3 regions of the Pseudoduganella sp. GW821-FHT11H04 genome follow, and region 2 is predicted to be linked to each of the others. Evidence: predicted binding sites of a transcription regulator. Region 2 holds the regulator's gene; each other region holds the start of a gene.
The links. Region 2 encodes HrcA, which represses chaperone genes, less so after heat shock. Its sites were predicted from a motif close to TTAGCACTCNNNNNNNNNGAGTGCTAA; they were not measured.
Positions count from the first base shown of each region.

Region 1: the regulator HrcA is predicted to act here: its motif matches at 2,523-2,549, upstream of groES (co-chaperone GroES).
Region 3: the regulator HrcA is predicted to act here: its motif matches at 1,648-1,674, upstream of rpoH (RNA polymerase sigma factor RpoH).

Region 1 is NZ_JBXARE010000004.1:509,807-513,866, reverse strand. Features, by position in the region: gene AC1RTP_RS12570 (hypothetical protein) at 1-34, opposite strand, end outside; gene AC1RTP_RS12565 (hypothetical protein) at 100-225, opposite strand; gene AC1RTP_RS12560 (response regulator transcription factor) at 361-1,041, shown strand; gene AC1RTP_RS12555 (sensor histidine kinase) at 1,038-2,432, shown strand; gene groES (co-chaperone GroES) at 2,584-2,874, shown strand; gene groL (chaperonin GroEL) at 2,924-4,060, shown strand, end outside.
Region 2 is NZ_JBXARE010000006.1:255,591-259,650, forward strand. Features, by position in the region: gene fur (ferric iron uptake transcriptional regulator) at 1-421, shown strand, start outside; gene hrcA (heat-inducible transcriptional repressor HrcA) at 472-1,488, opposite strand; gene AC1RTP_RS15985 (HAD family hydrolase) at 1,493-2,188, opposite strand; gene AC1RTP_RS15990 (hypothetical protein) at 2,313-2,936, shown strand; gene AC1RTP_RS15995 (hypothetical protein) at 2,950-3,519, shown strand; gene rsmA (16S rRNA (adenine(1518)-N(6)/adenine(1519)-N(6))-dimethyltransferase RsmA) at 3,657-4,060, opposite strand, start outside.
Region 3 is NZ_JBXARE010000014.1:33,539-37,598, reverse strand. Features, by position in the region: gene AC1RTP_RS23490 (cell division ATP-binding protein FtsE) at 1-640, shown strand, start outside; gene ftsX (permease-like cell division protein FtsX) at 637-1,551, shown strand; gene rpoH (RNA polymerase sigma factor RpoH) at 1,776-2,666, shown strand; gene AC1RTP_RS23475 (PEP-CTERM sorting domain-containing protein) at 2,867-3,433, shown strand; gene AC1RTP_RS23470 (hypothetical protein) at 3,580-4,026, shown strand; gene ggt (gamma-glutamyltransferase) at 4,033-4,060, shown strand, end outside.

The sequences.
Region 1 (4,060 bases), on a different contig from region 2:
TTTTGTCGGAAAGTTCTTGGTAGTCTGCGATCATCCAGAAACTATAGGGCCGCACGATTGCACGGTCAACTTGGTGTTAGACATGCTTGGGATTGTAGCCTATTTGGAGCCCAGCCCAGTAATCTTCCTGGCCGCTGCCGCGATGTCGATGCAGACGTCCTTGAATGCGCCGCCGATGTCGGCCAGGTCATTGCCAAGCTCCTTGAACCAGATGCCGATGCTCATGGCCGCTCTCCCGTATATCAACTCCTCCATTACAGCAAGCGAAGATGACAGGACAGGCCACGCTTCGATTACAAATCTGTAATCAGGCGCCGCCCGCATTGACGCCGCTTTTGACTTTCTGGAAGAATGCCGGAGATGAAAGCCCTACTGGTAGAAGACGAACAGCGAATAGCCAGCTTTGTTTGCAGCGGATTGCGCGAGCAAGGCTTCCTTGTGGACCATTGCGAAGATGGGAACCTGGGGTATGACTATGCCCTGTCACGCCAGTACGACATCATCCTGCTCGACATCATGGTGCCGGGCCGCGATGGCCTGGCGATCCTGAAAGCGCTGCGCCGCGACGGTCGCGACACGCCTGTGATCCTGCTGACCGCACGCAATGAACTGGACGACCGCCTGCAAGGCCTGAACCTGGGCGCCGACGATTACCTGGCTAAGCCCTTCTATATGGAAGAACTGGTGGCGCGCATCCACGCCCTGCGGCGGCGCGTGAGCGGCGAACGGCAGAACGTGCTCACCGCCGGCCCGCTCAAGCTGGACCGCCTGGCGCGCGTTGCCCGCCTGGATGGCCGCGAGGTCGAACTCACCAGCCGCGAATTCAACCTGATGGAATACCTGATGCGTGCGCCTGGCCGGGTCTACACCCGCACCCAGATCCTGGAGCATGTGTGGGGCTACGACTTCGACCCGCAAACCAATATGGTGGACGTCTGCATCCAGCGCCTGCGCAAAAAGCTCGCCCTGCCCGAGCATGTCGCCATTGAAGCGGTGCGCGGCGTCGGCTACCGCCTGCGCAAGCCGGACGGCGAAGCATGACAGCGGCGCGCCGCCCCTTCATCCGATCCTTCCGCTTGCGGGTGGCGCTGACCACCGGCGGCTTGGCAATGGCCGTGGTGATCGTGCTGTTCATCGTCGCTTCCCTCACCCTGTTGAACCGGCGTGCGGCCATTATCGACCGCATCATGGTGGCGCAATTGGCGGGTCCGGGCTTCGGCGCCTCGCCGGTACCGCTATGGCCAGCCATTGACGCCCACTTGAACGCCAGCTTCAGCGGCTTTGCCCCGGAGGGCGACAACGAGAAATTCGCGATCATGCGCGCGGTCGACGACAAGCGCGGCGTGATGTACCAGAGCCCCAACTGGCCCACTTCCTTGCTGGTGCCGGAAGCGGGCGACAGCGAACTGCGTACTTATTATGGCGGCGGACGGCAATGGCGCATCGGCGAAGTCCGGCGAGGCAATGTGCTGGTGCAGCTGGGTGTCAACACCACGCTATCGGAAGCGCAGCTGATCGTCACCATCAAGCGCTTTGGCGCAATCGTCGCCCTGCTTTGCCTGCTGGTTGCAAGCGTGGCCTGGTACCTGGCCGGTAAAGCCATGCGGCCGATCGAACACCTGACCGGCGTGATGGAGCGCATCCGCGCCAGCGATATGCGCCAGCGAGTGGCGGCCGATGAAGAGGTGCTGGAATTCGAACGCCTGGTCACGGTCTTCAACGACATGCTGGACCGGCTTGACCGCAGCTTCCAACAGTCGGCGCGTTTCTCCGGCGACGCCGCGCATGAATTACGCACTCCGGTCTCGATCCTGCAGGGCGAACTGGAACGCGCTTTCGAGCGGGCCGGCGACGATCCGGAACTGGAACAGGCCCTGGCCGATATGCTGGATGAAGTGCGGCGCCTGGATAACGTCGTGCGCAAGCTGCTGATGCTGTCGCGCGCCGATGCCGGCCAGTTGCAGATCCCGACGCAGCCGCTGGACCTGGCGCCGATGCTGCGCGAACTGGCCGACGACCTGGACATGATGGCGCCCGACCGTCCGCTGCGCCTCGACCTGCCGCCGCGCATGGACACCGAGGGCGACGCCGACCTGCTGCGCCAGGTACTGCAAAACCTGGCCAGCAATGCGGTCAAATATGGCCTGTCCGAAGGCTGGATTGCGATCAAGGGGCGCCTGAGCGGCAATACCTGGCAAATTGAAGTGTCCAACGCCTCGGCCGGCATTGCCTTTGAGCAACGAGAGCGGCTATTTGACCGTTTCTACCGCGCCGACCACGCCTATAACCGCCGCGTTTCCGGCGTCGGACTGGGCCTGGCCCTGGCCCGGGAAATCGCCCGCGCCCATGGCGGAGAACTGCGGCTGGCAGACTGCAGCACGGCGGAAGTCAGCTTCAGCCTGACCCTGCCAGCCCTGCCTTCGCGCGCCTAGTTATCAATCAAACATTCTTAATATCGAATTAACGATTGATCGAGCGCAAAGAAATTCGCTTGAAAAGGGAAAGTGTCGTCCCTATAATTGTTGGCACTCGTTAGCCGAGAGTGCTAACAACTGTCAATAAACCGAGTAAAAGGAGTTTTGTATGAACCTTCGCCCTTTGCATGACCGCGTCATCGTCAAACGCCTGGACCAGGAAACCAAGACCGCGTCCGGCCTGATCATCCCTGATGCAGCTGCTGAAAAACCAGACCAGGGTGAAGTGCTGGCAGTTGGCAACGGCAAAGTTGCTGACAACGGCACCGTGCGTGCTCTGGAAGTAAAAGTGGGCGACCGCGTTCTGTTCGGCAAATACGCCGGCCAAGCCGTCAAAGTAGACGGCCAGGAACTGCTGGTAATGCGCGAAGAAGACATCATGGCCGTGGTTCAGAAGTAATCACAGCCCCAGTCATTTAGACAAATACAGAATTCAGGAGAAATCAAACATGGCAGCTAAAGAAGTCATTTTCGGCGATTCCGCACGTGCCAAGATGGTCGAAGGCGTGAACATCCTCGCCAACGCAGTTAAAGTCACCCTGGGCCCTAAAGGCCGCAATGTGGTGCTGGAGCGCTCCTTCGGCGCCCCAACCGTCACCAAGGACGGCGTTTCGGTCGCTAAAGAGATCGAACTGAAAGACAAGCTGATGAACATGGGCGCGCAGATGGTTAAGGAAGTCGCTTCCAAGACCTCCGACAACGCCGGTGACGGTACCACCACCGCAACCGTGCTGGCCCAGGCAATCGTCCGCGAAGGCATGAAATACGTTGCCGCCGGCATGAACCCAATGGACCTGAAGCGCGGCATCGACAAGGCAGTTGCTGCCACCGTCGAACAGCTGAAGACCATGTCCAAGCCAACCACCACCTCCAAGGAAATCGCCCAGGTTGGCGCGATCTCCGCCAACTCGGAAACCTCGATCGGCGACCGTATCGCTGAAGCGATGGAAAAAGTGGGCAAGGAAGGCGTCATCACCGTTGAAGACGGCAAGTCCCTGCACGACGAGCTGGATATCGTGGAAGGTATGCAGTTCGACCGCGGCTACCTGTCCCCATACTTCATCAACAACCAAGAGAAGCAAGTTGCCGTACTGGAGAACCCATTCGTTCTGCTGTGCGACAAGAAGATCGCCAACATCCGCGACCTGCTGCCAGTACTGGAGCAAGTTGCTAAAGCCGGCCGTCCGCTGCTGATCATCGCAGAAGACATCGAAGGCGAAGCACTGGCGACCCTGGTGGTCAACAACATCCGCGGCATCCTGAAGACCTGCGCAGTGAAAGCCCCTGGCTTCGGCGACCGTCGCAAGGCAATGCTGGAAGACATCGCCATCCTGACCGGCGGCCAGGTAGTGGCTGAAGAAGTCGGCCTGACCCTGGAAAAAGCCACCCTGGCAGAACTGGGCCAAGCCAAGCGTATCGAAGTGGGCAAGGAAAACACCATCGTCATCGACGGCGCAGGCGAAGCTTCCGCAATCGAAGGCCGCGTGGCGCAGATCCGCACCCAGATCGACGGCGCGACCTCCGACTACGACCGCGAAAAACTGCAAGAGCGCGTGGCCAAGCTGGCCGGCGGCGTTGCCGTGATC
Region 2 (4,060 bases):
CAGCCCTACCGACCTGAAGGCGTCCGGCCTGAAGGCTACCTTGCCGCGCCTGAAGATCCTCGACATTTTCCAGAGCAGCCCCGTGCGCCATTTGACGGCGGAAGACGTGTACAAGCTGCTGCTGGCGGAGAATATGGACGTCGGCCTCGCCACGGTGTACCGCGTGCTGACCCAGTTCGAACAAGCCGGCCTGCTCAATCGCAACCACTTCGAAAGCGGCAAGGCGATTTTCGAGCTCAACGAAGGTTCCCACCACGACCACCTGGTCTGCCTCGATTGCGGCCGCGTGGAAGAATTCGTTGACGAAGAAATTGAAAAGCGGCAACAAAGCATTGCCGCCGAGCGCGGCTTCAAGATCGCCGAGCATGCGCTGGCGATTTACGGCACCTGCACCAAGGCGCAGTGCCCGCATAAGCATTAAACCCGGAAATTCTGGGTCAGACCCAAGGGTCTGACCCAGGTTTACCGGGTTTAATGGTTGCTTAAAGCATTCGACAGCAAGCGCGAAGTAATATCCACAATCGGAATCACCCGCTCATACGCCATGCGGGTCGGTCCGATCACCCCCAGCGTCCCCACGATCTTGCCATTCGCTTCATAAGGCGCGGTCACCACGCTCATTTCTTCCATCGGCACAAGCTGCGACTCGCCGCCGATAAAAATCTGCACCCCCGACGCCTTGGACGACACATCCAGCAGCTGCATCAACCCCGTCTTCTGCTCGAACAAATCAAACATCGCCCGCAGCGAGCTCATATTCGACGACAAATCCGTCACCGACAGCAGGTTGCGCTCGCCCGCGATCACCATATCGTCAGCCGATTCCGCCATCGCCTGCGAGCCCGCTTCCACCGCCGCCTGCATCAAGCGCCCCATATCGTCGCGCAGCTGGCGCAGCTCATGCTGCAAGCGCCCACGCACATCCTCAAAGGACAGCCCGGAATAATGCTGGTTGATGAAATTGGCCGACTGCTGCAGCTGGGCCGGCGTGTAATCGACATCGGTCAGCAGGATGCGGTTTTGCACATCGCCCGAAGGCGCCACGATCACCAGCAGCACCCGTTTCTCGCCCAGGCGCAAAAACTCAATCTGCTGGAACACCGATTCATGGCGCGGCGCCAGCACCACCCCCGCGAACTGTGTCAGCGAAGACAGCATCTGCGCCGCATTGGCGATCAGCTTTTGCGGCTGCGGCGAAGCGGCCTGCAAGCGCGCCTGCACCGCGCTCTCATCGATATGCTGCACCGTGAGCAAGGTGTCAACGAAGATACGGTAACCGCGCGGCGTCGGCACCCGGCCGGCCGAGGTATGCGGGCTGGCCACATAGCCCTGCTCCTCCAGGTCGGCCATGATATTGCGGATGGTGGCGGGCGACAGCTCCAGTCCGGAAATCTTGGACAGGGCGCGCGAGCCGACCGGCTGGCCGTCGGCGATATACCGCTCCACCAGGGCTTTGAGCAGGGTTTGGGCACGAAGATCGAGTTGCATAAGCCTATTCTGCCAACTGTTGTTCCAGCCACGCAAGCAATTCATCAAGCGTAGCGCATACCGCGTCCGGTACCGGCGCCCCTGCGGGCAGCGCCTTGCCATGGCGGTTCATCCACACCGCCCGCATGCCGGCCGCCTGCGCCCCGGCCACGTCGAGCGCCAAGTCGTCGCCGACATAGACCGCATCCTGCGGCGCCACGCCCAGCGCATCGCACGCCGCCCGGAAAATCCCGGCATCCGGCTTGAGCGCACCGAAATGGGCCGCCGCCAGCGATACCTCGAAATGGTGGGCAAGCCCGATGACTTCAAGGTCGGCATTGCCATTGGAAATGGTGCCCAGCTGCACATGCTGGCGCAGCTTGAGCAAGCCCGGCAGCACATCGTCATACGGCGTGACCGCATTGCGCGCCGCGAAAAAGTGCGCCATCGCGCCCTCCACATGGGCAGCATCCTCGCCCGCCGCCGCAAACGCCGCCTGCAAGCTGGCACGCCGCAGCGACCCAAGGTCGACCAGCAGCTCGGGCTGGGCTGCCGCCAGTTCGGCACGGTGGGCGCGCAGCGCATCGATCGACCACTCCGAGGCCACTTTGGGCGCATGCGCCGCGAGCCAGGCGTGCAGCGTCAATTCCGCCTCGGCGATGACGGGCGCGATCGGCCACAGGGTATCGTCGAGGTCAAACAGGATGGCTTTGGGCTTCATGGCCGCATTGTACTCCGCCCGGTTGCAAGCTGTTACAAGGGAAAAGCTGGGCAAATCGGCTAAAGAAGTGGCAAATGCACTAAAATAGGCGCCGATTTGGTCAATCCGACGTGGAGAATGTGCAATGAAGAGTAAGTACCTGAATGCCGCTGCCGCGCTGCTGTGCGCCGCCGGCTTGGCAGCGTGTGGTGGCAAAGGCAACGGCAGTATCGCCCTGGGCGTCCAGGTGTTCGGCCTGGACCGCAGCGGCCTGGTGCTGCAAAACAATGGCGGCGACGACTTAACCGTATCCGGCACCGGCAATGTTTACTTCGCCACCCTGATGGCGCCCGACGACACCTACAACGTCACGATCAAGACCCTGCCGGACGGCGTCACCTGCACCCTGGCCAACAATAGCTCCAAGATCAACTACTACACCTATTTGCAAACCACGGCCAGCTGCGCCGCCGTGCCCTACGTCCTGGGTGGCAAGATCAACGGCCTGAATGGTAACGGCCTGGTGCTGACCAACGGCTCGCTGACCCTGGCGGTGCCGCAAGGCGCCAGCACTTGGGAATTCGCGACCAAGATCGGCAATGGCAGCATTTACGGCGTGACCGTGCTGGCGAACCCGACCCGCGTCGAAAACGGCGTCACCATCACGCAGAACTGCACGGTGACCAATGGCACCGGCAAAATGCCGCAGTTCAACTTACCAGATCCACAGGGTCGGGTTCTCGACATTGTCGTGAACTGCGTCAACTAATTTAGGAAAGCAGATGAAAGCACAACTCATTGGCGCGGCCCTGCTGGCCGCCACCCTGGCCGCCTGCGGCGGCAAAGCCAGTTTCGTCGTGGGCGGCCAGATTACCGGCCTGAGCAACCAAGGGCTGGTACTGCAACTGGATGGCGGCAACGACCTGACGGTGGCCTCCGGCGCCGCCACCTTCAGTTTCCCCAACACCATCAGCTACGGCACCGAGTACAACGTCACCATCAAGACCCAGCCTGACCACATGACCTGCGCCGTAGCCAACCCGACCGGTTCGGCTGGCCACACCACCAGCATCAACGTTGTGATCAACTGCGCGCAAAACTCCTACACACTGGGCGGCAGCGTGACCAACCTGACCACCGACGGCCTGGTGATCGTCAACGGCGCGAATGGCAGCCTGACTGTACTCAAGGGCGCCACCACCTTCACCATGGGCGGCACCATCCCTGTCGGCACCGCCTACGGCCTGTCCGTCCTGACCCAGCCGACCGGCCAGACCTGCACCATCACCAACGCTTCGGGTGTCATGGGCGACGCCAATCGCTCGAACGCCGCGATCAGCTGCGCCCCGTGATATAAGCAAGTGGAATGACTGGAATTCCAAAAATAAATTGGAACAATATGCCGCGACGCAGCATAATCAATCCCGTCTCCTCCACTTCTTAACAGAAATGGATTTAGCCCGCTCTCAAGCGGGCTTTTTTTTGCGCGTTAAACAGGCAGGTTGGCGAGGGCGACGTAGGATTCGACCGGCACCGCTTCCGGGCGGTCTTGCGGGTTGATGCCGGCGGCGACCAGCTGTTCCGGGGTGAACATGCCGGCCACGCAGTTGCGGATCACTTTGCGGCGCTGGGAGAAGGCTTTCTGCACCACGGCTTCCAGGCGGGCCTGGTCGCATGGCAGTGGATTTTCAATCGGGACCATGCGCACGATGGCCGAATCGACTTTCGGCGGCGGGTCGAAGGCGTCCGGCGGCACGATGAACAGCAGCGCCATGCGGTAGCGCCATTGCAGCATCACGGACAGGCGGCTGTAGGCCTTGGTGCCAGGTTCGGCCACCATGCGCTCAACCACTTCCTTTTGCAGCATGAAGTGCTGGTCTTGCACGACGGGCG
Region 3 (4,060 bases), on a different contig from region 2:
CAGCAAGCAATACTCCCCCGACGGTGTCGCCCTGCGCGACATCTCCTTCACCATCGCCAAGGGCGAGCTGGTCTACCTGGCCGGCCCTTCGGGCGCCGGCAAATCGACCCTACTGAAGATGATTGCCGCCATGGAGCGGCCAACGTCCGGCAAAGTGCTGGTAAATGGCCAGGATATCGGCGCCTTGAAGCGCCCCGGCATACCCTTCCTGCGCCGTAACCTGGGCCTGATTTTCCAGGAACAGCGCTTGCTGAACGACCGCAGCGTGCTGTCCAATGTGATGATGCCCCTGCTGGTCACCGGTTCGCCGCGTGCCGCCGCCGAGCAGCGCGCCCGCGCCGCACTCGACAAGGTGGGCTTGCTGGACCGAGCCGATGCGCAGCCGCTGGCCCTGTCCGGCGGCGAGCAGCAGCGCGTTTCGATCGCGCGCGCCATTGTCAACCGTCCACAAATCATCCTGGCCGACGAGCCGACCGCCAACCTGGACCGCGCCAGCGCCAACAAGGTGATCGACGCCCTGCACGCCTTCCACTCGGTGGGCGTGACTTGCCTGATCTCATCCCACGATGAGCAGATCCTGGACGCTGCCGCACGCGTGATCCACCTCGAACGCGGCGCACTGATGAAGGAGGCTGCATGAGCACCTGGCTGCGCCACCACCTGTTCGCCTTCGGTTCTGCCCTGGTGCATGTGCGCCGCGCGCCGGGTTCTTTCCTGTTCAATATCCTGGTGGTCGCAATTGCGCTGGCCCTGCCCTTCATGGGCGTGACTTTGCTCGACAATGTGCGGCCAATGTCGGAACAAATGGCGGTCGAGCCTGAACTGAGCGTGTTCATCAAGGCCGAAACCCCGCGCGAACAGGCGGCTGGCCTGGCCTCCTCACTGCGCGGCATTGCACCGCAAGCCAAAATCATCTTCAAGCCGCGTGAAAAAGCGCTGGAAGAGCTGAATGCCAAGAGCGGCCTGTCCGACGTGGTTGCCACCCTCGGCGAAAATCCGCTGCCCGACAGCTATGTCGTCAAGCTGAATGCCTTCCAGAACGCTGCAGAAGGCGCCCAGATCGATGGTATTGCGGAGCAGATGCGCGTCCTGCCCGGCGTCGAAGCGGTACAGGTGGACTCGGCCTGGGTGAAACGCCTGGCCGCCTTGCTGGGCGTGCTGCGCCTGGCCCTGCTGCTGCTGGCCGCCACCCTGGCGACGGTGGTCGTTGCCGTTGTATTCAACACCATCCGCCTGCAGGTAATGACCCAGCGTGAAGAAATCCTGGTGTCCAAGCTGATCGGCGCCACCGACAGCTTCATCCACCGGCCCTTCTATTACACAGGCGCCCTGCTCGGCCTGTGCGCCGGCGGTGTTGCCCTGGGCGGCGTCGCGCTCGCGCTGCAGCCGCTGAACCACGCCATTGCCGACTTTGCAAGGCTGTACGCATCGGAATTCCAACTGGCGCCGCTGGCTCCCTTGGGCACCATCGGCCTGCTGGCCCTGTCGGCCAGCCTTGGCCTGTTCGGCGCCCTGCTTTCTGTGCAGCGCCATCTTTCCCGCCTGAACTGACACCCCTCCAGCTCCGTGCGTACCCGCACGGAGCCTGCCTTCCCGTCGCCCTATCCTGATAGTAAATTTACTATCAAACCCATAGAATCTCAGCAATTGGCACTCACCAAGGGAGAGTGCTAATATATGTTCAGAACAGCATGATAGAGGTTAAGAGTCATTTAAGTTCTATCGTGCATGCTGGTAACTCTGAAAGTATTTCCCTTCAATCGAGGATGAATAAGATGACCGCAACAAACGCACTGGTACCTGCCGGCAGCAACGCGCTGACCCTTGGCTTCAGCGGGAGCCTGGGCAATCTGGACGCTTATATCTCGGCTGTGAACCGCCTGCCTATGCTGACCCACGAAGAAGAAGTGGCGCTGGGCAAGAACCTGAAGGAAAAGAACGATCTCAAGGCAGCGGAAGTGCTGGTCACCTCGCACCTGCGCCTGGTGGTGTCGATCGCGCGTGGCTACCTTGGCTACGGCCTGCCGCACGGCGACCTGATCCAGGAAGGCAATATCGGCCTGATGAAGGCGGTCAAGCGTTTCGATCCGGACCAGGGCGTGCGCCTGGTGTCCTATGCCATGCACTGGATCAAGGCTGAAATCCACGAATACATCCTGAAGAACTGGCGCCTGGTCAAAGTGGCCACTACCAAGGCCCAGCGCAAGCTGTTCTTCAACCTGCGCAGCCACAAGCAGGGCCTGGACGCCATGTCGCCGAAACAGATCGACGAGCTGGCCAAGGCGCTGGACGTGAAGCGCGAGGAAGTGATCGAGATGGAAACCCGCCTGAGCGGCCGCGACATTGCTCTGGAAGCGCCTTCCGACGACGAAGACGATAAGTTCTCGCCGATCGCCTACCTGTCCTCGGACAATATGGAGCCGACCAAGGTACTGGAAGCGGCACAGGTGGTGCGCCTGCAGTCTGAAGGCCTGGAAACCGCCTTGTCCAAGCTCGACGCCCGTTCGCGCCGCATCGTGGAAGCACGCTGGCTGGCGAACGACGATGGCTCCGGCGCCACCTTGCATACGCTGGCTGAAGAATTCGGCGTCTCCGCTGAGCGCATCCGCCAGATCGAGGCTGCCGCATTGAAGAAAATGAAGGGCGCGCTGGCTGCTTATATGTAAGCATTCAAAGCAATGCCCCAACGAAAGCACCGATTCCGTAAGGATCGGTGCTTTTTTTAACTAACTGGCAATATTTTTAATGTCGGGAATTTTTACATTCCCATATGCAACACCGGCTAAGTCCTTGATATGGATGAGTTTCAGTTACTGGCACGTCGATTGCTTTGTAACTGCTGAGCACACTCACTGAGGAGTTCCCCATGTTCAAGAAGCTTGCACTGACCGCAATTTGCGCACTGGCAGTTGGCTCGGCCGTCGCTGGTCCTACCAAACCAGGCGAGACCTCGGCCAACCCGTTGATGCTAACCATCAACACCTCGATCAGTGCCGGCTGGAACCCGGATGGCGACTCCGTATGGACCTTCGCCGACTGGATCCATATCAAAGACCTGACGGTGTTGTACGTGAAGACCGTCAACACCACCACCTTCGATTTCGGCATTACACCGCCAAATGGCGGTGCGGTGCAGGATTTCGACTTCGATTTCCTGGTCAATGGCAGCTCGAAAACCAAGAGCAAACCCAGCGGCTATGCGGCCTATTGGGATGACGTGACGTTGACCGGCGGGGTGGTCTACGAATTCAAGCTTGATTCACTGAACGTGCACGACAACAACACCAACGTGGATTTCAAGGTCATGGCCGGAACGGCCGCTCCTTCCAATCCGGGTGGGCCACCACAAAGCATTCCTGAACCTGCATCTCTTGCACTGCTGGGCGCCGGCTTGCTGGGCCTGGGGATGGCGCGCCGCCGCCGCAAAGAATAAGCGGTTAAACACCAACTATAAAAACTGGCGCCCTTCGGGGCGCCTTTTTTATTACATGTCGAAAATCCTTACAGTTGAGTGGACTCAACAGTGCAACAAGGAGCTTTGCGATTTGCTAAGCTGTTCTCAGGCCAGAGGAGAACATCATGCAAGCAAGATTGATCTGCCTTGGCATGGCGAGCCTGGTCCTCGCCATTGCCGCTGCCTGCGGTTCAACCCGCAGCACCGAGGACGGCAGCGCCAGCCGTCCTGCACCACGCACCAGCGCCAGCTACCAGCTGGGACAGGGGGAATCCGTTACGCTGGCCCCCGCCGTCACGCTCAAGCTCGAGCGCGTCAACGACAGCCGTTGCAAACAGGGCGCAGTCTGCGTCTGGGCCGGCTATATCAGCTACAGCTTCGTCCTGAGCGACAAGCAAGGCAACACCAGCTTCGTGCTGGCGCAAGACATGCCTGGTGCTAGCAAGTCGCTTTCGCGCAACGGCCTGACCTTCACCCTGCTGGGCGTGGAGCCGGCCGAGGTGCCGGCACTGAAGGCGGCGGCGCCGAATTATCGGGTAAGCTTGCGGGTATATATTTCCCACCCGACATAGTTGCCCATGACGCCAAACGCCCTGCCCCTGCGAC